Regions from separate parts of the Streptomyces sp. NPDC021225 genome, predicted to be linked through region 3. Evidence: riboswitches for the same ligand, from Rfam matches in the RefSeq annotation. Region 3 holds a riboswitch; each other region holds the start of a gene.
The links. Region 3 has a riboswitch for cobalamin ahead of ACH4S9_RS11205 (ribonucleoside-diphosphate reductase subunit alpha). Riboswitches for the same ligand answer to the same signal wherever they lie in the genome.
Positions count from the first base shown of each region.

Region 1: it holds a riboswitch for cobalamin, as region 3 does, so the genes downstream of both, ACH4S9_RS28765 (ABC transporter substrate-binding protein) here and ACH4S9_RS11205 (ribonucleoside-diphosphate reductase subunit alpha) in region 3, are expected to answer to the same signal.
Region 2: it holds a riboswitch for cobalamin, as region 3 does, so the genes downstream of both, ACH4S9_RS07715 (cobalamin biosynthesis protein) here and ACH4S9_RS11205 (ribonucleoside-diphosphate reductase subunit alpha) in region 3, are expected to answer to the same signal.
Region 4: it holds a riboswitch for cobalamin, as region 3 does, so the genes downstream of both, cobN (cobaltochelatase subunit CobN) here and ACH4S9_RS11205 (ribonucleoside-diphosphate reductase subunit alpha) in region 3, are expected to answer to the same signal.

Region 1 covers NZ_JBIRPV010000006.1:683,812-691,029, reverse strand. The annotation lists gene ACH4S9_RS28785 (aminoglycoside phosphotransferase family protein) at 1-325, opposite strand, end outside; gene ACH4S9_RS28780 (hypothetical protein) at 735-1,190, shown strand; gene ACH4S9_RS28775 (ABC transporter ATP-binding protein) at 1,239-2,045, opposite strand; gene ACH4S9_RS28770 (FecCD family ABC transporter permease) at 2,042-3,124, opposite strand; gene ACH4S9_RS28765 (ABC transporter substrate-binding protein) at 3,136-4,122, opposite strand; cobalamin riboswitch at 4,444-4,582, opposite strand; gene ACH4S9_RS28760 (alpha/beta hydrolase) at 4,826-5,800, shown strand; gene ACH4S9_RS28755 (LysR family transcriptional regulator) at 6,023-6,883, opposite strand; gene ACH4S9_RS28750 (GNAT family N-acetyltransferase) at 7,011-7,218, shown strand, end outside.
Region 2 covers NZ_JBIRPV010000001.1:1,677,099-1,684,316, forward strand. The annotation lists gene ACH4S9_RS07710 (cobyric acid synthase) at 1-1,377, opposite strand, end outside; gene ACH4S9_RS07715 (cobalamin biosynthesis protein) at 1,374-2,456, opposite strand; cobalamin riboswitch at 2,600-2,735, opposite strand; gene ACH4S9_RS07720 (hypothetical protein) at 2,939-3,193, opposite strand; gene ACH4S9_RS07725 (anion permease) at 3,206-4,465, opposite strand; gene ACH4S9_RS07730 (class II aldolase/adducin family protein) at 4,805-5,518, shown strand; gene ACH4S9_RS07735 (alpha/beta hydrolase) at 5,696-6,835, shown strand; gene ACH4S9_RS07740 (hypothetical protein) at 6,944-7,218, shown strand, end outside.
Region 3 covers NZ_JBIRPV010000002.1:676,201-683,418, reverse strand. The annotation lists gene ACH4S9_RS11215 (2-hydroxyacid dehydrogenase) at 1-274, shown strand, start outside; gene ACH4S9_RS11210 (FGGY family carbohydrate kinase) at 378-1,856, shown strand; cobalamin riboswitch at 2,170-2,300, shown strand; gene ACH4S9_RS11205 (ribonucleoside-diphosphate reductase subunit alpha) at 2,424-4,838, shown strand; gene ACH4S9_RS11200 (ribonucleotide-diphosphate reductase subunit beta) at 4,901-5,857, shown strand; gene def (peptide deformylase) at 5,944-6,573, opposite strand; gene ACH4S9_RS11190 (tetratricopeptide repeat domain-containing protein) at 6,671-7,218, opposite strand, start outside.
Region 4 covers NZ_JBIRPV010000004.1:691,998-699,215, forward strand. The annotation lists gene ACH4S9_RS21435 (precorrin-2 C(20)-methyltransferase) at 1-1,265, opposite strand, end outside; gene ACH4S9_RS21440 (precorrin-8X methylmutase) at 1,262-1,912, opposite strand; gene ACH4S9_RS21445 (nitrite reductase) at 1,909-3,531, opposite strand; cobalamin riboswitch at 3,583-3,742, shown strand; gene cobN (cobaltochelatase subunit CobN) at 3,774-7,218, shown strand, end outside.

The DNA of each region.
Region 1 (7,218 bases), on a different contig from region 3:
CGGGCGGCGGCGTGAAGTCCCGCACGGCCTCGTGGTAGTCCCTGATCAGCCGTGCCACGCGGGCCAGTCGCCGGGCGGGCTCCAGAGCCCAGAACCGGTCGGGCCACACCACCTGTCCCGGCATGAAGGTCAGGACCTCGCGCCCCTGATCGTCGATGCCCAGGGGGCGGGGAGCCGCCCGGAACCCCACCTCGTGGAGATGGGCCAGCAGGGCGTGCACCGCGGGAGTCCACGGCCCGACCGGGCGGCGGACGGTGTCTCCGACACGGACGACGCCAGCGCTGACGTTCCCGCCGGACAGCGGCTGTTCTTCATCGTGATACACGGAGACAGTGTGCCCAGTTGCGCGGCGCCACACCTCGCGCACGCTGACGCGCCGGTGGGCGCCGTTGGCCCCTCGGACACTTACCGGGGTAAACCGGGCACATGGCACTCACCCGGCTGGACGCCCGGCTCCTCGCCCAGGACCAATTCCCCGGAATCGGCGACGGCCTCGGCCACAACGACGGCTGGCTGGTGCGCGACCGCGCGAACTGGCTGGTGGCGGAGGCCGAGGACGGCATCGTGGCGGGCCGTGTCGCCCAGGACACCTCCCGCGTCTTCGCCGAGCGCCGTCACCGTCTACGAGCCGGACGGCCGGGTGCGCTGGGTGTACGCGCACCTTCCCTGGCCCGACCGGACGATCGGCTCGGGAGCCTGCTGCCCCGACGCTGCCGTCCGCCTCCGTGGGCCATATGTTCCAGCAGTCCCTCACGGACCCCGCTCAGCTGTTCCTCGACTGGTGGGAGGGCGATGTCCTGCGCGCCCAACAGATCGGCATGACGGAGGAGCCGTTCGCCGGGCTGAGCCTGGGCGGGGCGTTTCTGAAGCTGGACGTGGGCGGGGAGTGGCTGAGCCGGTACGCGCCCGGGCAGGCCGATGTCACCGTGGAGGCGAAGGACGTGCTCCCCGACGGGCTGCGCTTCGTCGGCTTCCGCCCCGGGTTCCTGGACCGGGACCGCGTCCTGGTGGCCGTGGCCGAGGAGCAGTGGTCGCCGGAGGCCTGGCACCTCATCTGCGACGGCCACACCCTGGTGCCGCTCGCCGAGGTCGGCTACCCGGGAACCGGCTGCCTCGACCCGCTCGCGCTGGGCGACGGCACCTGGCTGACGGCGCACGGCGACACCGTACGGCGCTGGCGCAGCGCCTGATCGCGGGTGCGTCCGGCCCGGGTGCGCCGACCCGGGTGCGCCGGCCGGTCACGCGCCGGAGGCGGCCCTGCCGAGGAAGCGGATGTGGGGGCGTCCCTCCGGCCCGTCGGAGGTGACGACGGAGCGCACACCGTAGACGTCCGCGATGAGGTCCTCGGTGAGGACGTCGTGCGGCGTACCGCGGGCCACGACGCGGCCGGCCTTCAGGACCACCAGCCGGTCGCAGTACATCGCCGCCAGGTTCAGGTCGTGGAGGGCGATGACGGTGGTCACGGGCAGGGCCGCGACGAGGGACAACAGGTCCAGCTGGTGCTGGATGTCGAGGTGGTTGGTCGGCTCGTCCAGCAGGAGTTCGCGCGGCTCCTGGGCGAGCGCCCGGGCGATCTGGGCACGTTGGCGTTCGCCGCCGGACAGCGTGTGCCAGGACTGGTCGGCCCGGTCGGCGAGCCCGGTCCGCTCGAGGGCGCCGCGTACCGCGTTCTCGTCCGCCGCCGACGGCGCCGACCAGGCGCGGCGGTGCGGGATCCGGCCGAGGCCCACGACATCCCGTACGGTCAGCTCGGCCTGGGTCACGGCGTCCTGTTCGACGACGGCGACACGCCGGGCGACCGTCCTGCGCGGCAGGTCGCCGAGCGGGTGGCCGTCGAGGGCGACGACGCCGGAGGACGGGGCCAGCACCCCGGCCAGCAGCCGCAGCAGGGTGGACTTGCCGGAGCCGTTGGGCCCGAGCAGCCCCGTGCAGGAGCCCGGTGGCGGGGCGATGTCGACGGCGTCCAGGACGAGTCGGCCGCCCGCGGTGCGCGCCAGCCGCTCCGCGCGCAGGCCGGTGGTCGTGGTGCCGGGGCCGCCGGTCATACGGTGGTCGCCTTCCGGGTGCGGTAGAGGATCAGGACGAACGCCGGTACGCCGATGAGCGAGGTGACCACGCCCACCGGCACCTCCTGCGGTTCGAGCACGGTGCGGGCCAGGGTGTCGACCCACACCAGGAACACCGCCCCGGCCAGCGCGGTGAGCGGCAGCAGACGGCCGTGGGCGGATCCGGCGAGGGCGCGGGCGGCGTGCGGGAGCACGAGCCCCACGAAGCCGATGGCCCCGGCGCAGCTGACCAGCGCCGCGGTCAGCAGCGCGGTGGCGGTCAGCAGGATCAGCCGGGTACGGGCCACGTCGACGCCGAGCGTGGCCGCCGCGTCCCGCCCGAACGCGAAGGCGTCGAGCGCGTGGGCGTGGACGGCGCACACCAGCAGGGTCACGGCCAGCACGGCCAGGCACACCCACACCTCGTCCCAGGTGGCGCCGCTGAGCGAGCCGAGCAGCCAGAACAGCACACCGCGGGTCTGTTCCGCGTCGGCCGCCGTCATCACCACGAAGGAGGTGAGGGCGGAGAACAGCTGCATCGCGGCGACCCCGGAGAGCACGATCCGGTCCGTCGTGCCGCCCAGGACATGGCTGAGCAGCAGGACGAGGATGAACGAGGCCAGGGCGCCGACGAAGGCGCCCGCCGAGATCGACACGGCCCCGCCGCCGACCCCCAGCACCACGACGAAGACCGCGCCCGTGGAGGCTCCGGAGGAGACGCCGAGCACAAAGGGGTCGGCGAGCGGGTTGCGCAGCATCGACTGCATCACCGCCCCGCACAGCGCGAGCCCCGCCCCGCACACCGCGGCGAGCAGGGTGCGCGGCAGCCGCAGGTCCCAGACGATTCCGGCCCGGATCGGCGTCAGGTCGGAGGTGCCCCAGCCCAGATGGGCGGCCACCACGGCCCAGACGTCGGCGACGCCGATGCTGGCCGGGCCGATGGTGATGGCCACCGCGACCGAGGCCAGCAGCGTGGCGAGCCCCGCCGCCCACAGCACGGCGCTCCTGAGCCGGCGGCTTCCGGGGGGCGCGGCTCGGCGAGGGGCCGTGTGGCGTGGCGTCACCTGGCTCGGTGTCACTTGGCGTGGCGTCACCTGGCGAGCCCGAACGCGCGCAGGGCGGCGGCGGTCTTCTCGATGCCCTCGACCGTGCGGATCGACGGGTTCATGGCCTGCCCGCTGAGCAGGACGTACCGCTTGTGCCTGACCGCGTCCATGGTCCGTGTGACCGGGTTGGACTCCAGGAACTCGATCTTCTTCGCGGCGGTCTCGGCCGACTCCTGCTCGCGTGAGAGATCGCCGATGACCAGGACATCGGGGTCGCGGTCCGCGATCGCCTCCCAGTTGATCTGGGGCCACTCGTCGTGGCGGTCGTCGAAGACGTTCTCGGCGCCCAGCGCCCGGGTGATGATGCCGGGCGCGCCACAGCAGCCGGCCAGGTACGGGGCGTCGGAGTTGGCGAACCAGAAGAGCATGGTGGTGCCGGAGGCGTCGATGTCCTCGGTCGCCGCCTTCACCCGGGCCTTCAGAGCGCCGATCAGCCGCTCGCCCCGCTTCTCCACCCCGAAGACCGTGGCGAGGTCCCGGATCTCCCGGTAGATGTTCTCCATGGTCAGCGGGGTGGCGCGGGAGCCGTCGCCGTCACCGGTGTTGTCCTTGGCGCAGTCGGCCGGGGAGACATAGGTGGGCACGCCCAGGTCCTCGAACTGCTGGCGCGTGGCCACGCCGCCCTTGCCCAGGGTGGACTCGAACGAGGCGGACACGAAGTCCGGCTCCTGGTCCAGCACCTTCTCGAACGAGGGGGCGTTGTCGGCGAGCCGGTCCACCGTGGCGTTGGCCTTCCGCAGGCCCTTCAGCACCGGGTCGGTCCAGGTGGCCGTGCCCGCCATGCGGTCGGCCAGGCCGAGCGAGAGCAGGATCTCGCTGCTGCCCTGGTTGAGCGACACCGCGCGCCGGGGCGGCCCGGCGATATGCACCGTGTGGCCGCAGTTGGTGAGCGTACGCGGATATCCGGCGGCGGCGCGGTCCGACGGCCGGTCGCCGTTCGGGGTGGCGTCGGCGCAGCCGGCCAGCGTCAGGGTCGTGGTCAGGAAGAAGGCGGTGAGACGGGCGGGGCGTGCTATCGGCACGGACGTTCCTCTGCATGACGGGGCTCAGCTGCGGAGCCGGTCGTACGGTGGTGTTTCCCAAGGCCGGTCCGGTGAGGGCCGCGGCACCCGGCCGGGGCCCGATGGGCACGGGCACGGCGGTGTCGGGTGTGTTCGGCCGTTGCCGGACGGTGTGTTCGGCCGTTAGCGGAGGAGCAGCGGCAGGGCGCCGGAGAGGACGGCCGGTGTGCTCGGCGCGGGCGCGGCGGACTGGGCCATGCTGAAAACCTCCTGGGGAACACGCGTCCCGGTTGTCGGTGCTCATACGACGGCGCAGGGTCTGACTCGCCCGGCGGCCGCCCCGCAGCACGGGGCCTCCGCCGGACACACAGTGGCGCGACCGTGCCGGATTCCCACCGGCTTCCGTCACGCCGTCGTTTGTCCATGAGACGTTAGCGCGCGCCGGGCCACGACCGCTACGCGGCACCGCGGGACGGAACATGCCCTCACGTGGCCTACGAGACGCACGGACGCCGCGGCCGGATCCCCCGCATGGCGCTGCGGGGAAAGACTCGGTGCGCTGGCGGACAAGAGTTGACCGGTGGCCGACCTAGGGTGACCCCAGCAGCCGGGAGATCTCCACGATCTTCCCGGCAATTCCCCATTCCTTACCCCCACACCTCGGGAGAGCCAGATGTCGGATGCCGTCGTGCCGCCGGTCCAGCCTGTCCTGGAGCCGGCCGCAGCCGCCTTCGCCGAAGCCACCGCCAACCCTCCGTACCTCTTCGATCTGGCCCCGGCTGAGGGCCGCGCGGCGGTCGACGAGGTGCAGTCCGGCGAGATCGACAAGCCGGCGGTCGACGAGGAGTGGATCACGGTGGCCGGCGGCCCCACGGGCAGCGTCCGGGTCCGCATCGTCAAGCCCGCGGGCAGCACCGGGGAGCTGCCGGTGATCATTTACATCCACGGCGCCGGATGGGTGTTCGGCAACGCCCACACCCATGACCGCCTGGTCCGCGAGCTGGCCGTCGGCGCGAACGCGGCGGTGGTCTTCCCGGAGTACGCCCTGTCGCCGGAGGCCCGGTACCCGGTGGCCATCGAGCAGAACTACGCGGTCGCCCAGTGGGTGGTCCGGGAGGGCGGGTCCAAGGGCCTGGACGGCACCCGGCTGGCCGTGGCCGGCGACTCCGTCGGCGGCAACATGACCGCGGCCCTGACCCTGATGGCCAAGGAGCGCGGCGATGTGCCGCTGGTCCAGCAGGTGCTGTTCTACCCGGTCACCGACGCGAGCTTCGACACCGGCTCGTACCACCAGTTCGCCACCGGCTACTTCCTGCGCCGGGACGGCATGCAGTGGTTCTGGGACCAGTACACCACCGACGAGGCGCAGCGGGCCGAGATCACCGCCTCGCCGCTGCGCGCCACGACGGAGCAGCTGACGGGTCTGCCGCCGGCCCTGGTGATCACCGCTGAGGCGGACGTCCTGCGGGACGAGGGCGAGGCCTACGCGAACAAGCTGCGCCAGGCCGGTGTCCCGGTCACCGCCGTGCGCGTCCAGGGCATCATCCACGACTTCGTCATGGTCAACGCGATGCGCGAGACCCACGCCGCGCAGGTCGCCATCAAGCTGGCCGCCGACACGCTGGGCACCGCGCTCCAGAAGCGCTGAGAAGCCGACCAAGGCCGAGCAAGGCCGAGGAGGGCACTCCGCCGCAGCGTCCCGACCGGGGCCCGCGGCGGAGTGCGTCCTGCCGCTCCTGGCCCTGCTCTACTGGACCACCGAGCACCGGGCGGCCCGCCACACCGCCGGCTGACGGCCGGCCCCGGCCCGTACGCGAGCCCCGCACCCCGGACAGCGGGGGCGGCGCTCGCGGCCCGCTGCCGACCGGGGTCAGGCGAGGTGTCGCAACAGGGCGGCGGCCGCCGGGGGTGTCTCCCCCCGGGGCCACACCGCCATCACGTTCCAGCGCGGCGGGCGCCGGTCGAACCTGCGCAGGGTCAGATCGGGGAAACGAGCGGCGATGGACTCCGGCATGACGCACACCCCGAGGTCGTGGCGGACGAGTTCGGACGCCGCGACGATGTCGTTGACCTCGAAGGCGGTGCCGCGCTCGACCAGGGCGGCCCGGAAGGCCCGGTCCACCGCGCCGCGGATCGCCCAGCCGGGTGTGAAGTCGATGAACGGCATCCGGGCGATCTCGGCGAAGGTGACCCGGTCCTCCTGGGCGAAGCCACGCGCGGGCGAGGCCGTGAGCACCATCTCCTCGCGCACCAGCGGGCGGGTCACCAGCCCCCGCTGCTGCTGGCGGTCCAGGGCCACCACGGCGAGGTCCACCGTGCCGTCGCGCAGCGCCTGCCGGATGTCGGCCACCGGGGCCTGCCGGAGCCGGACCACCACACGGGGGTGTTCCGCCCGCAGCGCGGCCAGCGCGCGGTGCAGACCGACCCAGACTCCCTGCATGGTGCCGACCGTGACCTGCCCGCGCAACTCGCCGCGCGCCACGTCGACCGCGGCCCGGGCCTGCTCGGCCGCCCGCAGCGCCGTGCGGGCCGCCGGCACGAACGCCTCTCCGGCCGGGGTGAGGGAGACCCGGTGGGTGGTGCGTTCGAACAGCCGGGTCCCCATCTCCTTCTCCAGCGCCCGGACCGTGCCGGACACCGCCGACTGCACCACGTGCAGGCGCCGCGCCGCCGCGGTGAAGCCGCCTTCCTCGGCGACGGCGACGACGACCTCCATCTGCCGCAGATCCATACCCACTCCCGAGGGACGGTGCGCTGTCGGGCAAGGCCCGGTGCGCACACCGGCACACCGTCCTCACCTCGCGGTCTAGGGTGGCACCGAGCGTGACCCCCGCACCGCCGACGCCGAATGGAACACGATGACACAGCCGGCCGCAATTCCCGTCGTCCGCCGAGCCGACCAGCTCCACCGCTACGAGATCCTGGTCGACGGCGAGCTCGCCGGCTTCACGGAGTACCGCGACCACGACGAGCAGCGGGTCTTCTACCACACCGAGATCGACGACGCCTTCGCCGGGCAGGGCCTGGCCTTCCGCCTCGTCCAGGAGGCGCTGACCGACGTACGCG
Region 2 (7,218 bases), on a different contig from region 3:
GAAGGCGCGCCGGAAGCCGTCGCTCTCCAGCGAGCCGTGCCAGTGCGTGCCCCACACCGAGCCCACCCGGCAGCCGTCCAGGAAGGGCTCGTCCGCGCCGTCCAGCAACTCGGCGACCCCGTGGTGGATCTCGTAGCCCTCCACCCGCTCGCCGAGCGCCTCGCCGACCGGCCGCGCCAGGGTCTTGTGCACCGCGAACCGCACCCGTACGGGCAACAGCCCCAGCCCCTCGACCGTCCCGGCCCGCGACTCGACCTCGTCCTCGATGCGCTCGCCGAGCATCTGGAAGCCGCCGCAGATGCCCAGCACCGGGCGACCCTCGGCGGCCCGCCGCGCGATCGCCGCCGCCAGCCCGCGCTCGCGCAGCCACTCCAGGGCCCGTACGGTCCCGCGGGTGCCGGGCAGCACCACCAGGTCGGCGTCGGTCAGCTCCTCCGGCCGGTCCACGAACCGCACGACCACGCCCGGCTCCGCGGCCAGCGCGTCCACGTCCGTGAAGTTCGACATGAGCGGCACCGCGGCGACCGCGACCCGCAGGATGTCCGCGCCGTGCGGCGGCGCGACGACGCTCTCGCGCACCGTCCCGCGCAGCGAGACACGCAGGCCGTCCTCCTCGTCGATGCCGAGCCCGTGCGCGTACGGCAGCACGCCCATGGTCGGGCGGCCGGTCAGGCCGCGCAGCATCTCCAGGCCCGGCTCCAGCAGGGTCACATCGCCGCGGAACTTGTTCACCAGATAGCCCGCGACGAGCCGCTGGTCGGCCTCGGAGAGCAGCGCGGTCGTGCCGAAGAAGGACGCGAAGACGCCGCCGCGGTCGATGTCCCCGACCACGACGACCGGCAGCCGGGCGGCCCGGGCGAGACCCAGGTTGACGATGTCGGTGCGGCGCAGGTTGATTTCGGCGGGGCTGCCCGCGCCCTCGCAGATCACCGCGTCGTGTGTGCGCCGCAGCTCGGCCAGGCACTCGGTGACGGTGCCCAGCAGCGTCTCCTGGCGCCCTGAGTGCTGCTTTTCCCCGGGGGACGCCCCCCCAGACCCCCCGAAATACCCGCGCGCGCTCAGCTCGCCCACCGGCCTGCCCAGCAGCACCACCTGGCTGCTGCGGTCGCTGCCCGGCTTGAGGAGCACCGGGTTCATCAGCGCGCTCGGCTCGACGCGCGCGGCCGCGGCCTGCATGGCCTGGGCGCGGCCGATCTCCGCGCCGTCGCGGGTCACGAAGGAGTTGAGCGACATGTTCTGTGCCTTGAACGGCGCGACGCTGACGCCCTTACGGCTGAGCCATCGGCAGATCCCGGCCGTGACGACGCTCTTGCCCGCGTCCGAAGTGGTGCCCGCGACGAGCAGGCCGCCGCCGCCCCTGCTGGGTATGCCGCTCATATGCCATCCCTCCCCGCGGCCGCGGGCCGCGCCGTCCTGCCCGGTCCGGGTCCGTCCGCCCGCAAGGACCGTGCCCAGCGGGCGAGCGCGCCATGTGGGGCACGGGACGGCCCCAGCGCCGCCCCCACCGCCAGCCGGGCCCCGACGGACACGCCGAGCGCCAGGGCGCCGACGCGCCGCGACAGCCGTACCGCGCGCTCGATGTCGGCGGCCTCCACCGCCCGCCCGCCGGGGTTGAGCACCGGCCGGTGCTCGACGCGGCCGCCGTACGCGAGAGTGCCGCCCAGCCGTACGCCGAGCGCGCCCGCGAACGCGGCCTCCACCGGGCCCGCGTTGGGGCTCGGATGGCGGTGGCCCTCGCGGAGCCAGGCGCGCCGCGCGCCGCGCGGGTCGGGCCCGGCCAGCGTGGCCAGCGTCGCGGTGAGCCGTGCGCCGGGCCAGCCGGCGAGGTCGTCCAGCCGGGCCGCGGCCCAGCCGAACCGCCGGTAGCGCGGCGACTTGTGGCCAACCATCGCGTCCAGGGTGTTGACGGCCCGGAAGCCGACCAGGCCCGGCACCCCGCCGACGGCCCCCCACACCAGCGCGCCCACGACGGCGTCCGAGGTGTTCTCGGCGACCGACTCGACGACCGCGCGCGCGATCTGCCGCTCGTCCAGCGCCTGCGGGTCGCGGCCGCACAGGTGCGGCAGCCGCCGCCGGGCGGCGTCCAGGTCCCCGGCGGCCAGCGCGCCGCCGACGGCCCGCGCCTCCCGGCCCAGCGTGGTCCCGCCGAGCACGGCCCAGGTGGCGGAGGCGGTCAGCACGGTGTGCGCGGCGCGGGAGGGGACCCCCAAGGCGCCGCCGCCCAAAGCCCGTACGGCGCGCACCGAAAGCGCGGCCCCCGCGGCCGCGCCGCCCGCGCACAGCGCGGCGTACAGGGCCCCGGATCCGCGGTGGTCGCGCCACAGCAGCCGCTCGACGGCCAGGGCGGCGCGCCCGAACGCGGCCACGGGGTGGCCGCGGCGCGGATCGCCCGTGGCGAGGTCGCCGAGGAAGCCGAGGGCGGCGCCGCACGCGTACGAGGCGTGATCGGCACCCATCGTCAGTCCGCCGTCGTGCCTCGGCGCGTCGGGGCGTGGAGTTCGGGCCGCGGGCGGGTCGGCGTCGGCGGCATGGCGGTGCCGGGCATGGTGGTATGTCCTCACTCAGGGTCCGCGCCCTGGTTCGACGTGACCGGCGGTGAGAGTCTCCTGGCTCCCGGATCCGCGCTTCTCCCGGTCTTCCAGCCTCCGTACGGAGACCGTGACTTGTGCGTGCGATGGGAGAGCGCTCCCCGGTGACAGTGGCGGGACCGCGCCGGATTCTCACCGGCTTCCTCTCCTGCCGCCGTTTGGCTCCGGAAGTCCACCATGGGCGGCGAATGGCCGTCAACTCGCGAATGCCCCGGGATGCGCGAGTGTGCCGAGGCCCACACGCGCCACGCACGCCACGGCCGCCGGGCGGGTCCGCGCTGGTCGGCGCGGCCCGGCCCGGCGGCCGTGGCTACTGCGGGAACACGGCCGAGCCGTGCGGGTTCAGGCCGTCAGGCCACGATCAGATTGATGCCGTACGCCACCGTCGCCGCGCACAGCGCGAAGCAGGCGTACGCGGCGGCGCGCGCGGGGCCGACGCCGACGCCGGCGCCCGCCGGGGCCGCGGCGGTGTCCTGGCCCGCCTCGGCCTGCTGGGGCTTGCGGGAGGCACCGAGGATGCCGAGGGTGAAGACGCCCACGAAGCCGACGGTCACCACGAGGCTGACGCCGAAGACCTGGCCGAGAGCCGCCCAGTCGATGCTCATCGCGTTACTTCCTTAGCTGGTGCTGCCGGTGGCGGCGGAGGCGCCGGCCGGGGTGGCGGAGGGGGAGGAGGCGGGGGCGGGGGCCACCGGCCCGGCGGGCGGCGGGGCCACGGACTGGAGGGCGGCGGTGACGACGCCCACCGGCTCGGCCGGCGCCGCCCCGGCATCGGTGCTGTCGTTGACGTTGGTGTGGTCGACGGGCTTGCGGCGCGAGGCCGCCCAGATCGCGGCGCAGGCGGCGACCGCGAGCACGGCGACCGTCGTGACGCCCCAGTCGCCCTGGTCCGCCAGCAGCGCCGCGCCGCCCGCGACGAGGCCCGCGGCGGGCAGGGTGAGCACCCAGGCGAGGACCATGCGGCCCGCGGTGGACCAGCGCACCACACCGCCCTTGCGGCCGACGCCCGCGCCCATCACGGCGCCGGAGCAGACCTGGGTGGTGGAGAGGGCGAAGCCGATGTGGGAGGAGGCGAGGATGACGGTCGCGGCGCCGGTCTGGGCGGCGAAGCCCTGCGGCGGCTGGATGTCGGTGATGCCCTTGCCCATGGTGCGGATGATGCGCCAGCCGCCCAGGTACGTACCGAGCGCGATGGCCAGCCCCGCGGCGACGATGACCCACAGCGGCGGGTCGGAGTCGGGGACGATCACGCCGCCCGTGATCAGCGCCAGGGTGATCACACCCATGGTCTTCTGGGCGTCGTTGGTGCCGTGGGCGAGGGAGACCAGCGCGGCCGAGGCGATCTGCCCGGCGCGGTAGCCCTTCGCGGTGTCCTGGGGGTCGCGGTCGCGGGCCAGCCGGTAGGTGAGCCGGGTCGCGACCAGGGCGGCGACGCCGGCCACGACCGGCGCGGCCACGGCGGGGATCAGGACCTTCATGACGATCTTGTCGCTGTTGACCCCGTCCATGCCGACGGAGACCAGGGTGGCGCCGATGAGGCCGCCGAAGAGGGCGTGCGAGGAGCTGGAGGGCAGCCCGGCCAGCCAGGTCAGCAGGTTCCAGACGATCGCGCCGACCAGACCCGCGAAGATCACTTCGGGCTGGATCCCCGCGCCCTCGTCGATGATCCCTCCGGAGATCGTCTTGGCGACCTCCACGGAGAGGAACGCGCCGACGAGATTGAGGGCCGCCGACATCGCGACCGCGATCCGGGGGCTGAGAGCTCCCGTGGAGATGGTGGTGGCCATGGCGTTGGCCGTGTCGTGGAAGCCGTTCGTGAAGTCGAACACCAATGCCGTGACGATCACGATCCCAATGAGAAGCGTGATGTGTTCCATCGAACTCCTTCGTGGGGGAATGCGATCCCCGAACTTCGTGACACGGAGCGTCGCAGGATGGCTACATTCCGTGGTGCATCTTGGTCGTCGTGAGGCCACCGAGGCAGCCACGTCAGAAATCCCCTCCCAGGGGAGGGGAAGGGGTGCACACCCGGGCAATCAGTGCGACAGCCGAAGCATGCACCACGACCGTAAGGACATGGGGTGAACGGGAGGTGAACTGAGGTGGGCTCAGGGGTGACGCACCTGCGCGAAGGCGGCGCCGATGATCCCCCGGCCCCTCCCTGATGCGTACAGGATGCCTCGCCTGCCATGATCGGCGCCCGGAGGTGAGGCATCGTGACGGAGCCGGAGACCGCACGGCCGACGGGGCCCGGGGAGCGACCGGACCCAGGGGAGGCCCGGGACCAGCGGGACTTGGCGGAGGCCTGGGAGCGGGTGGTGGAGACGGCCCGCAGGACGGTCGCCGACGGCCTGGTCGTCGGCACCTCCGGCAATGTCTCGGCCCGGGTCGGCGACACCGTGCTGGTGACCCCGAGCGGCGTCCCGTACGACCGGCTCGGCCCGGGCGACGCGGTCGGCGTCGACCTGGAGGGGCGTCAGGTGCTCGGCGAGCTGGCCCCCACCAGCGAGCTGCCCATGCACCTCGCGGTCTACCGCCACACTGACGCCGCGGCCGTCGTCCACACCCACGCGGTGCACGCCACGGCGGTCTCCACCCTGGTCGACGAGGTTCCGGCGATCCACTACATGACCGGCGCGCTCGGTGGCCCGGTGCGCGTCGCGGGCTATGCCCTCTACGGCACCGACGAGTTGGCCCGGAAGATGCTCGACGCGCTCCGCGACCGCAGTGGCTGTCTGCTGCGCAACCACGGCACCGTCGTCTATGGCGCCACGCTGGACCAGGCGTACGACCGGACCGCCCAGCTGGAGTGGATGTGCCGGGTCTGGCTCACCGCGGCCGCCGTCCCCGGCCGCACCCCGACCCTCCTGCCGCCCGACGAACTGCGCCGCGCCGCGGACAAGCTCCGCGGTTACGGCCAGACCCGCTGAGTCCCGGGTCCGGGCAGCCAGGGCGCGGCCGCCGGGCCCGGCCGCGTCCCGGAAGCGGGCAGGCTCACCGCGCACCGCACGACATCGCAGGTCCCGGCCCCCCGGACAGGCATGCCGATCACCCGGCCGGGCACGCCCGCTGGCCCGCGGCGCCCTCTCCGCCCACACTGGGTAGGGATGCGCCAGCGGACGAAGGCGGTTGTGGCCGCCACCACGATGCTCAGTGTCGGCGCGGCCGCGGTGGCGGCCGGGCGGTACGCCAGCGACGCTGCCCTCAAGCCACGCCCCGACCGGCCCCTGCCGCACGACCCGCCGCTCACCGTGCACTCCACCGACGCCGGCCGGATCACCCTCACCCGCAGCCTCGCCTCGCTGCGCCCCGGCACGTACGGCCTTGCCGGCGCCGGCTGCCACGCCGTCGTCGGGCCCGTCGTCGAGGACGCCCCGCACCCCGCGGACTGCGTGGTCCGCCGCCTGGAGCGGGTGACCCACGGCACCCTGGCCCCCGGCACCCGGGTGCGGTTCACCCCGCAGGTGTACATCGGCAATCCGCAAGACGCGCTCGGGCTCGACCACGCCGACGTCGACGTGCCCGGCGAACTCGGCGCGCTGCCCGCCTGGTTCGTCCCCGGCGACCGGCTGTCCTGGGTGATCACCGTGCACGGCCTCGGCACCACCCGCGAGCACCCCATGGCGCTCATGCCGTTTCTGCACCGGCGGCGGTTCCCCGTGCTCGACATCACCTACCGCGGCGACCCGGGCGCCCCCCGCCCCGAGGACGGCATCGGACACCTCGGCGACACCGAGTGGCGCGACCTGGACGCCGCCATCCGCTACGCGGTGCGCTACGGCGCGGAGCGGATCATTCTGTACGGCTGGTCCATCGGCGCCACCATGGCCCTGCGCGTCGCCGTGAACTCCGCGCTGCGGGACCGGATCGGCGGGCTCGTCCTGGACTCGCCGGTGCTCGACCGGCACGCCACGCTGCGGGCGCTCGCCTCGGCCCGGCGCATCCCCTCCGCGCTGCTGCCGCTCGCGATCAGGGCCGCCGAGGGGCGGGCCGGGCCGTACGACGGGCAGCCCGGGACGGGCGCGGCCGTGACCGACGACCTGGACCGGCTGAAGGTGCCGACGCTGGTCATGCACGGCCCCGACGACGCCATCGCCCCCTGGTCCGCCTCGCGCGAACTCGCGCGGCGCCACTCGGAACTGGTCACCCTTCACCCGGTCCGCCGAGCCCCGCACGCCGCGATGTGGAACGCGGACCCCGAGAGGTACGAGGAGATGCTGGGCCGCTTCCTGATGCCGCTGATGTGAGGCGCGGCCGTTTTTCGGCGGGCTCGGCCGGACCGCCACGACCTGCGGCGGCTACCGCCGTACGGGTGCCGATTGGGCTTTCGGGCCGTCACGGGCGAGACTGCTCCCGTGACGTCCCGTACTCCGCGCGACTCCCGGCTCCGACTCGTCCGCCAGCGGCCGATGGCCACGGCCCGCCGGGCCGTGCCGAACCGAGGCTCCCGACCTGCGCCCCGCCCGCCCGAGGGCACTCCGCCGCCCACGGAGCTGGCCCGGCAGGCCCGAACGGGACTCGCCGGGGCCGTCCTGATCTCCCGCTGGGCCGCGAGCCGGCACGGCGCCCCGGGCGTGCTCTCCGCCGAGGCGGTCGCCGAGGCGGCCGCCGCGCTGGGAGTCCCACCCGA
Region 3 (7,218 bases):
GAACACCGCGCGCGGCGGCCTGCTCGACTACGCCCCGCTGCCCGAGGCGCTGCGCTCCGGCCGGCTCGGCGCCCTCGCCCTCGACGTGTACGACCTCGAACCGCCGCCCGCCGACTGGCCGCTGCACTCCGCGCCCAACGTCGTCACCACCCCGCACCTCGCCGGCGCCACCCGGCAGACCGCGCACCGCGCGGCCGCCATCACCGCCGCCGAGGTCGGCCGCTACGCCCGCGGCGAAAAGCTCGCCCACCCCGCGAACCAGCCCACGGGCTAGGAGGTGTCCGGCGGCAAGATCCGCCGGACAGGCCCAGCCCGGCCCCCGCACAACAGCCCCGCACAAACCCGCGCAGTCGACGCCCCCAAGGAGGGCCCACGTCATGAGCATCGTCCTCGGAGTCGACGTCGGCACCTCCGTCACCAAGGCCGTGGCCTTCGGCCGGGACGGCAGGTCCCTGGCGGCCGCCAGCCGTCCCAGCCGGCTCGACCGCCTGCCCGGCGGGCGGGTGGAGCAGGACCTGGAGGACGTGCTGCGCACGGTCGCCGAGGTGGTCCGCGAGGTGACCGCCGCCCTGGCCGCGAAGGGCCGGGAGGCCCCGGTGGCGCTCGCGCTCACCGGGCAGGGCGACGGGCTGTGGCTGCGCGACGCGGCGGGCCGCGCCGTGCGCCCGCCGATCTCCTGGATGGACGGCCGGGCGAACGACACCGTGGCCCGCTGGGGCGAGGACGGCACCATCCGCGACCTCTACCGGCTCACCGGCTCCGGGGTGTTCCCCGGCTGCCACGCGCCGCTGCTGCGCTGGCTGGCCGACCACGAGCCACAGGCCCTGGCGCGCGCGGAGGTCGCGGGCTACTGCGTGGACGCGGTGGCCCAGCGGCTCACCGGCGTCATCGGCGTGGACGCCTCGGACGCGTCCATGCCCTTCCTGGACGTGACCACACGCGCATACGTCCCCGATGCCCTGGAAGCGTGCGGAATCGCCGAATACGCCCGGCTGTTGCCGACGCCCGCCGCGCCCGGCACCGTCCTGCGGCTCGACGACGCGGGCGCGGAGCTGCTCGGGCTGCCGGCCGGACTGCCCGTCACGGCGGGCCCGTACGACCTCCCGGCCTGCGCGATCGGCAGCGGCGTGACGGAGGTGGGCGACGGGCTGCTGATCGTGGGCACCACGCTCGCCAGCCAGGTCCTCACCGACAGCGCGCGGATCGACCCGGCGGCCGACCCGGCGGGCATGTGGCTGTGCACGCCCGACCGGGACCGCTGGCTGCGCGGCATGCCCGCCATGGTGGGCACGGCGGCCCTGGAGTGGGTCCTGGAGTTCACCGGGGCGACCACCGCGGATCTGGAGACGCTGCTCGCCGACAGCCCGCCGGGGGCGCGCGGGGTCACCGCGCTGCCCTTCCTGTCGGACGCGGGCGAGCGCGCCCCGTTCGTGGAGCCCGCCGCGCGGGGCCGGTTGGACGGCCTGACCCTGGCCACGACCCGCGCGGACGCCGTCCGGGCCGCCTGCGAGGCCGTGGCGTACGCGGCACGCCACTGCCTGGAGGCCGCGGGGCTGAGCGCGACGCTCGCGGCCTGCGGGGGCGGCACCCGGTCCGCCGCCTGGACCCAGCTGTTCGCGGACGTCCTGGGGCGGCCGGTGCGGATCCCGGACGAGCCCGAGGTGGGGGCGCGCGGCGCGGTCGCGGTCGCCTGGCGCGCGTTGGGCGACCCGGTGGACGCGGCACAATGGCGAGCCGATTCGCGTACTGTCGTACCCGACGCGGAGCGCGCCGAGGCATACGAGCGCGGCTACGCGGACTACCGGGCCAGGCTGGCCCGTACCCTCGCGGAGTGGCGGGCAACGGCGCCCGCTTAAAGGCGACCCGGCGCCGCGCCGGGCCCGGCGCAGGCCCTTGCCGGGCCCCTGCCGGGCTCGCGCCCGACCGTCCGCGCCGGACCCGCACCGGGGCCGCGCCGGGGCCGTACCGGCCCCCTGCCGGCCTCTGCCGGGCCACCTCGGGGCACCTCGGGGCACGCCCCAGGGCCCGCGTCAGGCCTGTCTCGGGCCTGCGTCAGGCCTGTGCCAAGCGCGCGCCAAGACCGCGCCAAGTCCGGCACTGAATAGCACATTCGTACGAAACACTCCACCTCGCGACACAACATGTGGGGGCGCGTGCGCTCGCCACCACAAGATGTATGCTCATGCTCGCTGTCGCCGCAGGGGAATCCGGTGCGAATCCGGAACTGTCCCGCAACGGTGTACGCGTACGCTTTTGCGTACCCGCGAGTCCGAGGACCTGCCGACAGCCGTCTCATACGTCCGGGCCCCGCGGGTTGGGCCGATGGACGCTGTGCGGTATGCCCTTGGCGGTTTCGGCATGCCCGCACGCGCCCATCGCGTACCACCCGCCCGGCCCCCAGCCGAGCGAGGGAGAACACTTCAGTGACCATCGCGCCAGCCGATCCGGTTTCAGAGGCAGCGGCTACTCAGGCAGCGGACGACGCGCCCGGGACCGCCCTGCTGCGGACCCTGACGGAGCTCACCGCCGACCTGCCCGCCACCGACCCCGGCAAGGTCGCGGCCGCCGCCCTGCGCGGCCGCCATCCCGGCTCGGACGAGGCGGAGTTGCGCACCCTCGCGACCGAGGCGGCGGCCGGTCTGATCGCCGAAGAACCCGAGTACTCGAAGCTCGCCGCGCGGCTGCTGACCCTCGCCATCGCGGAGGAGGCGGCCGGGCAGGGCGCGGTCTCCTTCTCCGCCTCGGTGGCCGTGGGCCACCGCGAGGGCCTGATCGCGGACGGCACGGCCGAGTTCGTGACCGCCCACGCCGCCCGCCTGGACGCGCTGGTCGAGCGGGCGCTGGCCGACGGCGCCGACGACCGCTTCGGCTACTTCGGGCTGCGCACCCTCCACAGCCGCTATCTGCTCCGCCACCCGATCACCCGCCAGGTGATCGAGACCCCGCAGCACTTCCTGCTGCGGGTGGCCTGCGGGCTGGCCGAGGACCACTCGGAGCGGGCGCTGGACGACGTCGCCGAGCTGTACCGGCTCACCAGCACACTGTCCTACCTGCCCAGCTCCCCCACGCTGTTCAACTCCGGCACCCGCCACCCGCAGATGTCGTCCTGCTATCTGCTGGACTCGCCGCTGGACGAGCTGGACTCGATCTACAACCGCTACCACCAGGTCGCGCGGCTCTCCAAGCACGCGGGCGGCATCGGCCTGTCCTACTCGCGCATCCGCGCCCGCGGTTCGCTGATCCGCGGCACCAACGGCCACTCCAACGGCATCGTGCCGTTCCTGCGCACCCTCGACGCCTCCGTCGCCGCCGTCAACCAGGGCGGCCGGCGCAAGGGCGCGGCCTGTGTGTACCTGGAGACCTGGCACGCGGACATCGAGGAGTTCCTGGAGCTTCGGGACAACACGGGCGAAGAGGCCCGCCGCACCCACAACCTCAACATCGCGCACTGGATCCCGGACGAGTTCATGCGCCGGGTGGAGGCCGACGCCGACTGGTCGCTGTTCTCGCCGGTCGACGCGCCCGCGCTGGTCGACCTGTGGGGCGAGGAGTTCGACGCCGCGTACCGGAAGGCCGAGGCGGACGGGCTGGCCGTCAAGACCGTCCCGGCGCGCCAGCTGTACGCCCGGATGATGCGCACCCTCGCGCAGACCGGCAACGGCTGGATGACCTTCAAGGACGCCGCCAACCGCACCGCCAACCAGACCGCCGAGCCCGGCCGGGTCGTGCACTCCTCCAACCTGTGCACCGAGATCCTGGAGGTCACGGACGACGGCGAGACGGCCGTGTGCAATCTGGGCTCGGTCAACCTGGCCGCGCACCTGGGCAAAGACGGCGGCGCCGGGGAAGAAGTAATGGACTGGGAGCGGCTGGACGCGACCGTCCGCACCGCCGTCACCTTCCTCGACCGCGTGGTGGACATCAACTTCTACCCGACCGAGGAGGCCGGGGCGTCCAACTCCCGCTGGCGCCCGGTGGGCCTGGGCCTGATGGGCCTCCAGGACGTCTTCTTCCGGCTGCGGCTGCCCTTCGACTCGCCCGAGGCGCAAGCGCTGTCCACCCAGATCTCCGAGCGCATCATGCTCGCGGCGTACGAGGCGTCCTGCGCCCTCGCCGAGCGCCACGGCCCGCACCCGGCCTGGTCCGCCACCCGCACCGCGCGCGGTGTGCTGCACCCGGACCACTACACGGACGCGGTGGCGACCTGGCCCGAGCGGTGGGCAGCGCTGCGCGAGCGGATGGCCAAGTCCGGGATGCGGAACTCGCTCCTCCTGGCCATCGCGCCGACCGCCACCATCGCCTCGATCGCGGGCGTCTACGAGTGCATCGAGCCGCAGGTCTCCAACCTCTTCAAGCGCGAGACGCTCAGTGGTGAGTTCCTCCAGGTCAACTCCTACCTGGTGAACGACCTGAAGAAGCTCGGCGTGTGGGACGCCCAGAGCCGTGAGGCGCTGCGCGAGTCCAACGGCTCGGTCGAGGACTTCTCCTGGGTGCCCGAGGACGTACGCCGGCTGTACCGGACGGCGTGGGAGATCCCGCAGCGCGCCCTGATCGACATGGCCGCCGCCCGCACCCCGTACCTCGACCAGAGCCAGTCGCTGAACCTCTTCATGGCCTCGCCCACCATCGGCAAGCTCAGCTCGATGTACGCGTACGCCTGGAAGCGCGGCATCAAGACCACGTACTACCTGCGCTCGCGCCCGGCGACCCGGATCGCCCAGTCGGCCCGCGCGGCCGCCCCCGCCACCGTGCCCATCCCCACTCAGCAGGCGCCCGTCGACCCCGAGGTCATCGCCTGCTCCCTGGAGAACCCCGAGTCCTGCGAGGCCTGCCAGTGACCACCGCCCCCGAACGCGTCAAGAACCTCCTGGACCCCGGGTTCGAGCTGACCCTGCGGCCGATGCGGTACCCGGACTTCTACGACCGCTACCGCGACGCGATCAAGAACACCTGGACCGTGGAGGAGGTCGACCTCCACTCGGACGTGGCCGACCTCGCCAAGCTCTCCCCCGGCGAGCAGCACCTGATCGGCCGCCTGGTCGCCTTCTTCGCGACCGGTGACTCGATCGTGGCGAACAACCTGGTGCTCACCCTCTACAAGCACATCAACTCGCCCGAGGCGCGGCTGTATCTGTCCCGGCAGCTGTTCGAGGAGGCCGTGCACGTCCAGTTCTATCTGACGCTGCTGGACACCTACCTCCCCGACCCGGACGACCGGGCCGCCGCGTTCGCCGCGGTGGAGAACATCCCGTCGATCAGGGAGAAGGCGGAGTTCTGCTTCCGCTGGATCGACTCGGTCGACAAGATCGACCGGCTGGAGACCAAGGAGGAGCGCCGCCGCTTCCTCCTCAACCTGATCTGCTTCGCGGCGTGCATCGAGGGCCTGTTCTTCTACGGCGCCTTCGCGTACGTCTACTGGTTCCGCTCCCGCGGCCTGCTGCACGGCCTGGCGACGGGCACCAACTGGGTGTTCCGCGACGAGACCATGCACATGAACTTCGCGTTCCAGGTGGTGGACACGGTCCGCGAGGAGGAGCCCGAGCTCTTCGACGACGAACTCCAGCAGCAGGTCACCGACATGCTGCGGGAGGCCGTCGAGGCCGAGCTCCAGTTCGCCCGCGACCTGTGCGGCGACGGGCTGCCGGGTATGAACACCGAGTCGATGCGCGAGTATCTGGAGTGCGTCGCCGACCAGCGGCTCGCCCGGCTGGGCTTCGCCCCGGTCTACGGCTCGGAGAACCCGTTCTCCTTCATGGAGCTTCAGAACGTCCAGGAGCTGACCAACTTCTTCGAGCGCCGCGCCTCCGCGTACCAGGTGGCGGTCGAGGGCTCGGTCTCCTTCGACGACGACTTCTGAGCCGCTTCTGATGCAAACCCGGCATACGGCGCGGCGCCCCTGGGATCTCCCGGGGGCGCCGCGCCGTATGTATGCCCTGTCGGGCGTCAGTCGTTGGGCACCGTCTCGTAGCGCGGCGTGCCCTCCGCCATCTGCCGCAGCGCGTCCTTACGGTCGCGCTTGGAGAGGCGGTCGATGTAGAGACGGCCATAGAGGTGGTCCGTCTCGTGCTGGAGGCAGCGCGCGAAGTAGCCGGTGCCCTGGACCGCGATCGGCTTGCCCTGGGCGTCCTGGCCGCGCACCACCGCGTAGTCGGGGCGGGCCAGCGCGGCGTAGGCGGTGGGCACCGACAGACAGCCCTCGTTGGAGTCGTCCAGCACCCGGCGGTCGGCCGGGAGCTCGTCCAGCACCGGGTTGCAGACCACGCCCACATGGCGGACGCCGTCGTCGTCCGGGCAGTCGTAGACGAAGACCTTCAGGTCGACGCCGATCTGGTTGGCGGCCAGGCCCACGCCCTCGGCCGCCTTCTGGCTGGCGAACATGTCGTCGATCAGCGCGGCCAGCTTGTCGTCGAACTCGGTGACGTCCTGGCACTCCTTGTGCAGCACCGGATTGCCGACGACCGTGATCGGGCGGGCCGTGCCGCGCTCGCGATACGCGCGCTCGCGCTCCTCACAGTCCTCCGTGTCCACGATGAACTCGTCGTCCACCCGCTGCTCAGTCCCTTGCTGCGCCATCGTCCGCCGCACGCCTTCCTCAAAACCGCCACTCGTCGCCCTACAGGGTAACGGCCGCACCCCAGGTCGTAAGGCCCGCGACGGATGAGCGGGTATGTCAGCAGACCTCTTCCAGGTCCCGCCACTCACGGGTGTCCGGGCTGTCCGCGACCCAGCCGTCCAGCAGCCCCCGCACCAGCCCGCTCGGCGCGGCGATCCCGCACTCCCGCTCCGCCACCCACAGCGAGCCCGAGCCCGCCATGCGGTGCCCCAGCGGGCCGGGCTGGCCGGGCTCGCTGTGGTCGTGCGGGTCCAGGTGCTCGCCCTCGCCCTCGTCGCTGGGCATCCGGCTCTCCGAGCAGGAGCGGCACAGCAGCCGCACCGAGGACGACCAGTCCTCGGCGGCGAAGCCCGCGTCCGCCGCGAGCCGCTCCAGGGCGTCCCGGTCGGCCTCCGTCGCGGCCTCCAGCAGCACCACCCAGGTCGGCACCGGGGACGGCGCCCACAGCTCGATCTCGTCGAAGACCGGATACGCGGGGCCGGCGGAGGTGACGCGCTCGCCGTGCGGAACGCCGTCGTGCAGCACCACCTCGCCCCAGCGCCGCCCGGAGGACGGCAGCGGGATGGACAGCACCTCGATCCGGGCCGGGTCGAGCCGGCGGCCCC
Region 4 (7,218 bases), on a different contig from region 3:
CCGACCTGCCAGATCCGGCTGCGCGAGCCGGGGTTGTACAGGGCGAGCACCAGGTCGGCGGCCGCGGCGGCGCGCAGCCGCTCGGCGATCACCTCCCAGGGCTTGAGCCGGTCGGACAGTGAGACCACCGCATAGTCGTGGCCGAGCGGGGCGCCCGCGCGGGCGGCCGCCGCGTGGGCCGCGGTCATGCCAGGCACCACCCGGACCGGCACCTCGCGGTACGGGTCCCCGGCCGCCGCCTCCAGCACGGCGGTGGCCATGGCGAAGACGCCCGGGTCTCCCGAGGAGACCACGGCGACCCGCCGCCCGCGCCGGGCCAGGTCGAGCGCGAACTCGGCCCGCTCGGCCTCCACCTTGTTGTCCGAGGCGTGCCGCCGCTGCCCCGGGCGCCGCGGCACCCGGTCCAGATAGGTGGTGTAGCCGACCAGGTCCTCGGCGGCGGCCAGTTCGCCGCGCGCCTCGGGGGTCAGCCACAGCGGGCCCGCCGGGCCGAGACCCACCACCACGACCTCGCCCGGGCGAGCCGGGGCCTGGGCCCCGATCCGGCTCGGCAGCAGTGCCACCGAGAAGTAGGGCACCGACTCGGGGTCCACCTCGGCCAGCGGCGCGGTGCGCTCCGCGTCCATCGTGGCCCGCTCCACGTACCGGGCCTCCGCCAGCCGCCCCGAGCGCTCCAGCGCCCGCCGCACCGCCGGGAAGGTCCGGCCGAGCTTCATCACCGCGGCCGCGTCGGTGGTGGCCAGACGCGCGGTCAGCTCCTCCTCCGGGAGGGTGCCGGGCAGGATCGTCAGCACCTCCTCGCCCTCCACCAGCGGCGCCCCGAGCCGGGCGGCGGCCGCGCTCACGGAGGTGACGCCGGGGACGACTTCGGTGGGGTAGCGGTCGGCCAGGCGCTTGTGCATGTGCATATACGAGCCGTAGAAGAGCGGATCGCCCTCGGCGAGCACCGCGACCGTTCGCCCCGCGTCCAGGTGGGCGGCCAGCCGGGCCGCGGCGTCCGCGTAGAACTCCTCCATCGCGCCGCGGTAGCCGCCGGGGTGGTCGGTGGTCTCGGTGGTGACCGGGTAGACCAGGCGCTCCTCGATGTGGTCGGGGCGCAGATGGCGCTCGGCGATGGAGCGCGCGATGCTGCGGCCGTGCCGGGCGCTGTGGTACGCGACGACATCGGCCTCGGCGATGACCTCCACGGCCCGCACCGTCATCAGCGAGGGGTCGCCGGGGCCGAGACCCACGCCGTACAGCCGGCCGGTCTGGTGCTCGCTCACTCTTCCTCGCTCGCAATCGCGTTGACCGCGGCCGCGGCGATGGCACTACCGCCGCGCCGGCCGCGCACCACCAGGTGGTCGAGCGCGGCCGGGTGCCCGGCCAGCGCATCCTTGGACTCGGCCGCGCCGATGAAGCCGACCGGCACGCCGATGACGGCGGCCGGGCGGGGCGCGCCGGCCCCACCCTCTTCGATGATCTCGAGCAGCCGGAACAGCGCGGTGGGCGCGTTGCCGATGGCCACGACCGCGCCCTCCAGCCGGTCGCGCCACAGCTCCAGCGCGGCGGCGCTGCGCGTGGTGCCCATGCGCCGGGCCAGTTCGGGCACCGCGGGGTCGGACAGGGTGCACAGCACCTCGTTGTCCGCGGGCAGCCGCTTGCGGGTCACGCCGCTGGCCACCATGTGCGCGTCGCAGAGCACGGGCGCCCCGGCGCGCAGCGCGGCGCGGGCGCGGGCGACCACCTGGGGGGTGTACGCGAGGTCCTGGACGAGGTCGACCATGCCGCAGGCGTGGATCATCCGTACCGCGACCTGGCTGACGTCGGAGGGAAGGCCGCCCAGGTCCGCCTCGGCGCGGATGGTGGCAAAGGAGGCGCGGTATATGGCCGCGCCGTCCTTCTCGTAGTCGAACACTGTGCCCTCGATCATGTCGCTCCACGGGCCGACGCCACGGCGCCGGCCAATTGGTCTGCTGTCACGTCCACGCCGGGCGTGGACCCTCCGGGGTCTCGCACGGCGACCCGGTAGCCGTCGCCCGTCGCCAGCACGTCGACCCATCGGCCGCCGGGGTGGCCGCAGCGCCGCTCGCAGCCGGAGAAGTACACGGGCGGACGGCCCGGCGGCGGGCCCTGGTCCGGCGGCGGGTCCGGGCGGCCGTCGCCGGACGCGGCGCCCGCCACCGCGCGCGCCGCGTCGGCGCGCACATTGGCCAGGGACTTGGCGCAGCCGGGCCGCCCGGTGCACGCGGCGATCCCGAGCCACGGGGAGTGCGGCGTGGCCACCAGCCCGGCGTCGGCGAGTTCCCGCAGCGCGGCCCGTGCCTCGTCAGGGGAGAAGCCGGGCAGCACCACGCCGCGCCAGGGTGTCACACGCAGCTCGCCCGAGCCGCCCCGGGAGGCGAGCCCGGCCAGCAGCCGCCACTGCGTGGCGGAGAGCCGCCCCAGCGGGACGGCGACGGACACCGCGCACCGCCCGTCAGGCCCGACGACGAGCCCGACGGCGGGCGTGGGGTCGGCGGCGGGTGTGCCCGCTGTGGTGGTCGGGGACTGGGGGCCGAGGGGTGTGGCCTGGATCCCCGCTGCGGCGAGTCGCCCGGCCAACCGGTCGGCCGTCACGGCGTGTCGCGCCGGCAGCTCGCGGACGCGCCAGGCCCGTGTGCCGCTCGCGCGCACCGCGTCGAGAAACGCCACGGCTGCCAGCGCGGCCGCGCGCGGCGCGTCCTCGGCGCGCACCAGGAGTTCGGCGCCCGAGGGGCCGTCACCGAGCCCGGGGGGACCCGGCGGCCGCGCCCTGCTCGGCGTGTCGTCGCCCGCTGCCCGCCCGGCCCGGCGCGCCGCGACGCCCGGCGCGCCGGAGTGGTCCGTCGCGCCGGAGTGGTCCGTCGCGTCAGGGCGGTCCGTCGCGTCGGGGGAGTCGGCGGCGTTCGGTGCGGTGGAATCCGCGCGCGCGAGTCCGTGACCCCCGGCGGAGCCGAGCCGCAGCACCGCCTCGCCGTCCGGAGTTGCGATCAATGTCACATCCGCGCCCAGCGCCGACACATCGCCGCGCCCGTCGTCGAGAGCGAACAGGAACCGGCCCGACAGCCCCGCCAGTTCGGCGAATCCGGACCCCGCGGGCACCTCGTCGCACAGCAGCGCGTCCAGCGCCCTCGCCCACGCCGGGGCATCCGCGTGCCCGGCCCCGTCCAGCCCGGACAGCGGGGACGCCACGATGTTGCGCACCCGGTCGTGGCGGTCCGACGGGAGCAGCCCGGCCGCCCGCAGCCGGGCCGCGAGGCCGGCCCCGCACCCCGCGTCGAGTCCGCGCAGCTGGAGATTGCCCCGGGAGGTGAGGTCCAGTCGGCCGTCTCCCAACTCCTCGGCCACGCCTGCCAGCACCAGCGCCTGACGTGCCGTCAGCAGCCCGCCCGGCACCCGCACCCGGGCCAGCGCGCCGTCGTCCGCCGGGTGCAGCCGCAGCGCGCCGGGACACGCGTCGTCGCGCCCGCGCACGGGGGTTTCATCCCCTGGTGGGGCGGTTGTCGGGGGGAGGGGCATGGCGGCGAGCATACCGACGATCCGCTTCGCCTCACCGCCCCGTGGCAGGTCGAGAAGCCCTACTATGCTCACCGGCGGGTCGGTCCCGGCCCGCCACTGCACAAGACGGCACAAGGGTAGGAAGCCGGTGGAAATCCGGCGCGGTCCCGCCACTGTGAGCGCGGCAGCCGGTACGCGGCGGCCGGGCGAGCCAGGAACTCCCGCCGTCTTCGAACCCGCCCGGGGCGCGGACCCCGAGGAAGGCCTGCCGTCGCATGATCCTGCTGCTGTCGACGTCCGACACCGACCTGCTCAGCGCCCGCTCGGCACCGACCCCGGTGCCCTACCGGCTCGCCAATCCCGCCCGGCTCCCGCTGGACGACCTCCCCGCGCTCCTCGACGGCGTCGAACTCGTCGTCGTACGGCTGCTCGGCGGGGTGCGCGCCTGGCAGGAGGGGCTCGACACGCTGCTCGCCGGGGACCGCCCGGTCGTGGTCCTGACCGGAGAACAGGCCCCGGACGCCCAGCTCATGGAGGCCTCCACGGTCCCCGTCGGGATCGCCGCCGAGGCCCACGCCTACCTCGCGCACGGCGGGCCCGGGAACCTCGGTCAGCTGGCCCGCTTCCTGTCCGACACCGTCCTGCTCACCGGCCACGGCTTCGAGTCGCCCGCCCCCGCGCCCTCCTGGGGCGCGCTGGAGCGCACCGCGCGCGAGGGTGTCACCGGCCCGCGGGTCGCGGTGCTCTACTACCGCGCCCACCACATGAGCGGCAACACCGCCTTCGTCGAGGAGCTCTGCCGGGCCGTCGAGGACGCCGGGGCCCGCCCGCTCCCGCTGTACGTCGCCTCCCTGCGCGCGCCCGAGCCCGAGCTGCTGGAGGCCCTCGCCGGGGCCGACGCGGTGGTCACCACCGTGCTGGCCGCGGGCGGCACCCGGCCCGCCGAGGCGTCGGCCGGCGGCGACGACGAGGCCTGGGACGCGGGGGCGCTGGCCGCGCTGGACGTCCCGGTGCTCCAGGCGCTGTGCCTGACCGGCCCGCGCGCCGCCTGGGAGGAGAACGACGAGGGCCTCTCGCCCCTGGACGCGGCCACCCAGGTCGCCGTCCCGGAGTTCGACGGACGGCTGATCACCGTGCCGTTCTCCTTCAAGGAGACCGACCGGGACGGCCTGCCCGTCTACGTCGCCGACCCCGAGCGCGCCGCGCGTGTCGCCGGGATCGCGGTACGACACGCCCGGCTGCGCCACATACCCGCGGGTGACAAGCGCCTCGCGCTCGTCCTCTCCGCCTACCCCACCAAGCACTCCCGCATCGGCAACGCGGTCGGCCTGGACACCCCCGCCAGCGCCGTCGCCCTGCTGCGCCGACTGCGCGCCGAGGGCTTCGACCTCGGCCCCGAGGACGGGCCCGACGCGCTGCCCGGCCTCGCCTCCGGCGACGGCGACGAGCTGATCCGCGCCCTGATCGAGGTGGGCGGCCACGACCAGGACTGGCTCACCGAGGAGCAGTTGGCCCGCAACCCGGTCCGGATCCCCGCCGCCGACTACCGCCGCTGGTACGCCCGGCTGCCGCAGGAGCTGCGCGAGGCGGTGGAGGAGCACTGGGGGCCGCCGCCGGGCGAGATGTTCGTCGACACCAGCCGCGACCCGGAGGGCGAGATCGTGCTGGCCGCGCTGCGCCGCGGCAACCTCCTCGTCGTCATCCAGCCGCCGCGCGGCTTCGGCGAGAACCCGATCGCCATCTACCACGACCCCGATCTGCCGCCCTCCCACCACTACCTGGCCGCCTACCGCTGGATCGCCACCCCCCGGGCCGACGGCGGCTTCGGCGCCGACGCCATGGTGCACCTGGGCAAGCACGGCAACCTGGAGTGGCTGCCCGGCAAGAACGCGGGCCTGTCCGCCGCCTGCGGCCCCGACGCCGCGCTGGGCGATCTGCCGCTGATCTACCCGTTCCTGGTCAACGACCCCGGCGAGGGCACCCAGGCCAAGCGCCGCGCCCACGCCACCCTCGTCGACCACCTCGTGCCGCCCATGGCCCGCGCCGACTCCTACGGAGACATCGCGCGCCTGGAGCAGCTGCTGGACGAGTACGCCGCCATCTCCGCGATGGACCCGGCCAAACTCCCCGCCATCCGGGCCCAGATCTGGACCCTCATCCAGGCCGCCCGGCTCGACCACGACCTCGGCCTGGAGCAGCGGCCGGAGGACGACGGCTTCGACGACTTCCTGCTGCACGTGGACGGCTGGCTGTGCGAGGTCAAGGACGCCCAGATCCGCGACGGACTGCATGTCCTGGGCGCCGCCCCCTCCGGCCCCGAGCGCGTCAACCTCGTCCTGGCCATTCTGCGCGCCCGGCAGATCTGGGGCGGCACCACGGCGCTGCCCGGGCTGCGCGAGGCACTGGGCCTCGACGAGTCGGCCGCCGGCCGCACCGACACCGACGAGGCGGAGGACAGGGCCCGCGCCCTCGTCCAGGCCATGGAGGACGCCGACTGGGCCCCGGAGGCCACCGAGAAGGCGTGCCTGGGCCTGCCCGACGCGCAGCGGGACGCGGTCGCCGCGATCCTCGACTTCGCCGCCCGGGAGGTCGTGCCGCGGCTGGCCGCCACCACCGACGAGATCGACCACGCGGTGCACGCGCTGAACGGCGGCTTCGTGCCCGCGGGCCCCTCCGGCTCACCGCTGCGCGGCCTGGTCAACGTCCTGCCGACGGGCCGTAACTTCTACTCCGTCGACCCCAAGGCCGTGCCCAGCCGCCTGGCCTGGGAGACCGGCCAGGCGCTCGCCGACTCGCTGCTGGAGCGCTACCGCCGCGACAACGACGGCGCGTGGCCGCGCTCCGTCGGCCTGTCGCTGTGGGGCACCAGCGCGATGCGCACCTCGGGCGACGACGTGGCCGAGGCGCTCGCGCTGCTGGGCGTCCGCCCGGTGTGGGACGACGCCTCGCGGCGTGTCACCGGACTCGAACCCGTCCCCCTCGACCAGTTGGGCCGCCCCAGGGTCGATGTCACGCTGCGCATCAGCGGCTTCTTCCGTGACGCCTTCCCGCACGTCGTGGCGCTGCTCGACGACGCCGTACGCCTCGCCGCCTCCCTCGACGAGCCCGAGGGCGACAACTACATCCGTGCCCACGCCAAGGCCGACCTCGCCGAACACGGCGACGAACGCCGCGCCACCACCCGTATCTTCGGCTCCCGCCCCGGCACCTACGGCGCGGGCCTGCTCCAGCTCATCGACAGCCGCGACTGGCGCACCGACGCCGACCTCGCCGAGGTGTACACGGTCTGGGGCGGCTACGCCTACGGCCGCGGGCTGGAGGGCCGCCCGGCCCGCGCGGAGATGGAGAGCGCCTACCGACGGATCGCGGTCGCGGCCAAGAACACCGACACCCGCGAACACGACATCGCCGACTCGGACGACTACTTCCAGTACCACGGCGGCATGGTCGCCACGGTGCGCGCGCTCAAGGGCACCGCCCCGGCCGCGTACATCGGCGACTCCACCCGCCCCGAGACCGTCCGCACCCGCACCCTGCACGAGGAGACCTCCCGGGTCTTCCGCGCCCGCGTGGTCAACCCGCGCTGGATCGAGGCGATGCGCCGCCACGGCTACAAGGGCGCCTTCGAACTCGCCGCGACCGTCGACTACCTCTTCGGCTACGACGCCACCACCGGCGTGGTCGCCGACTGGATGTACGACAAGCTCGCCCAGAGCTACC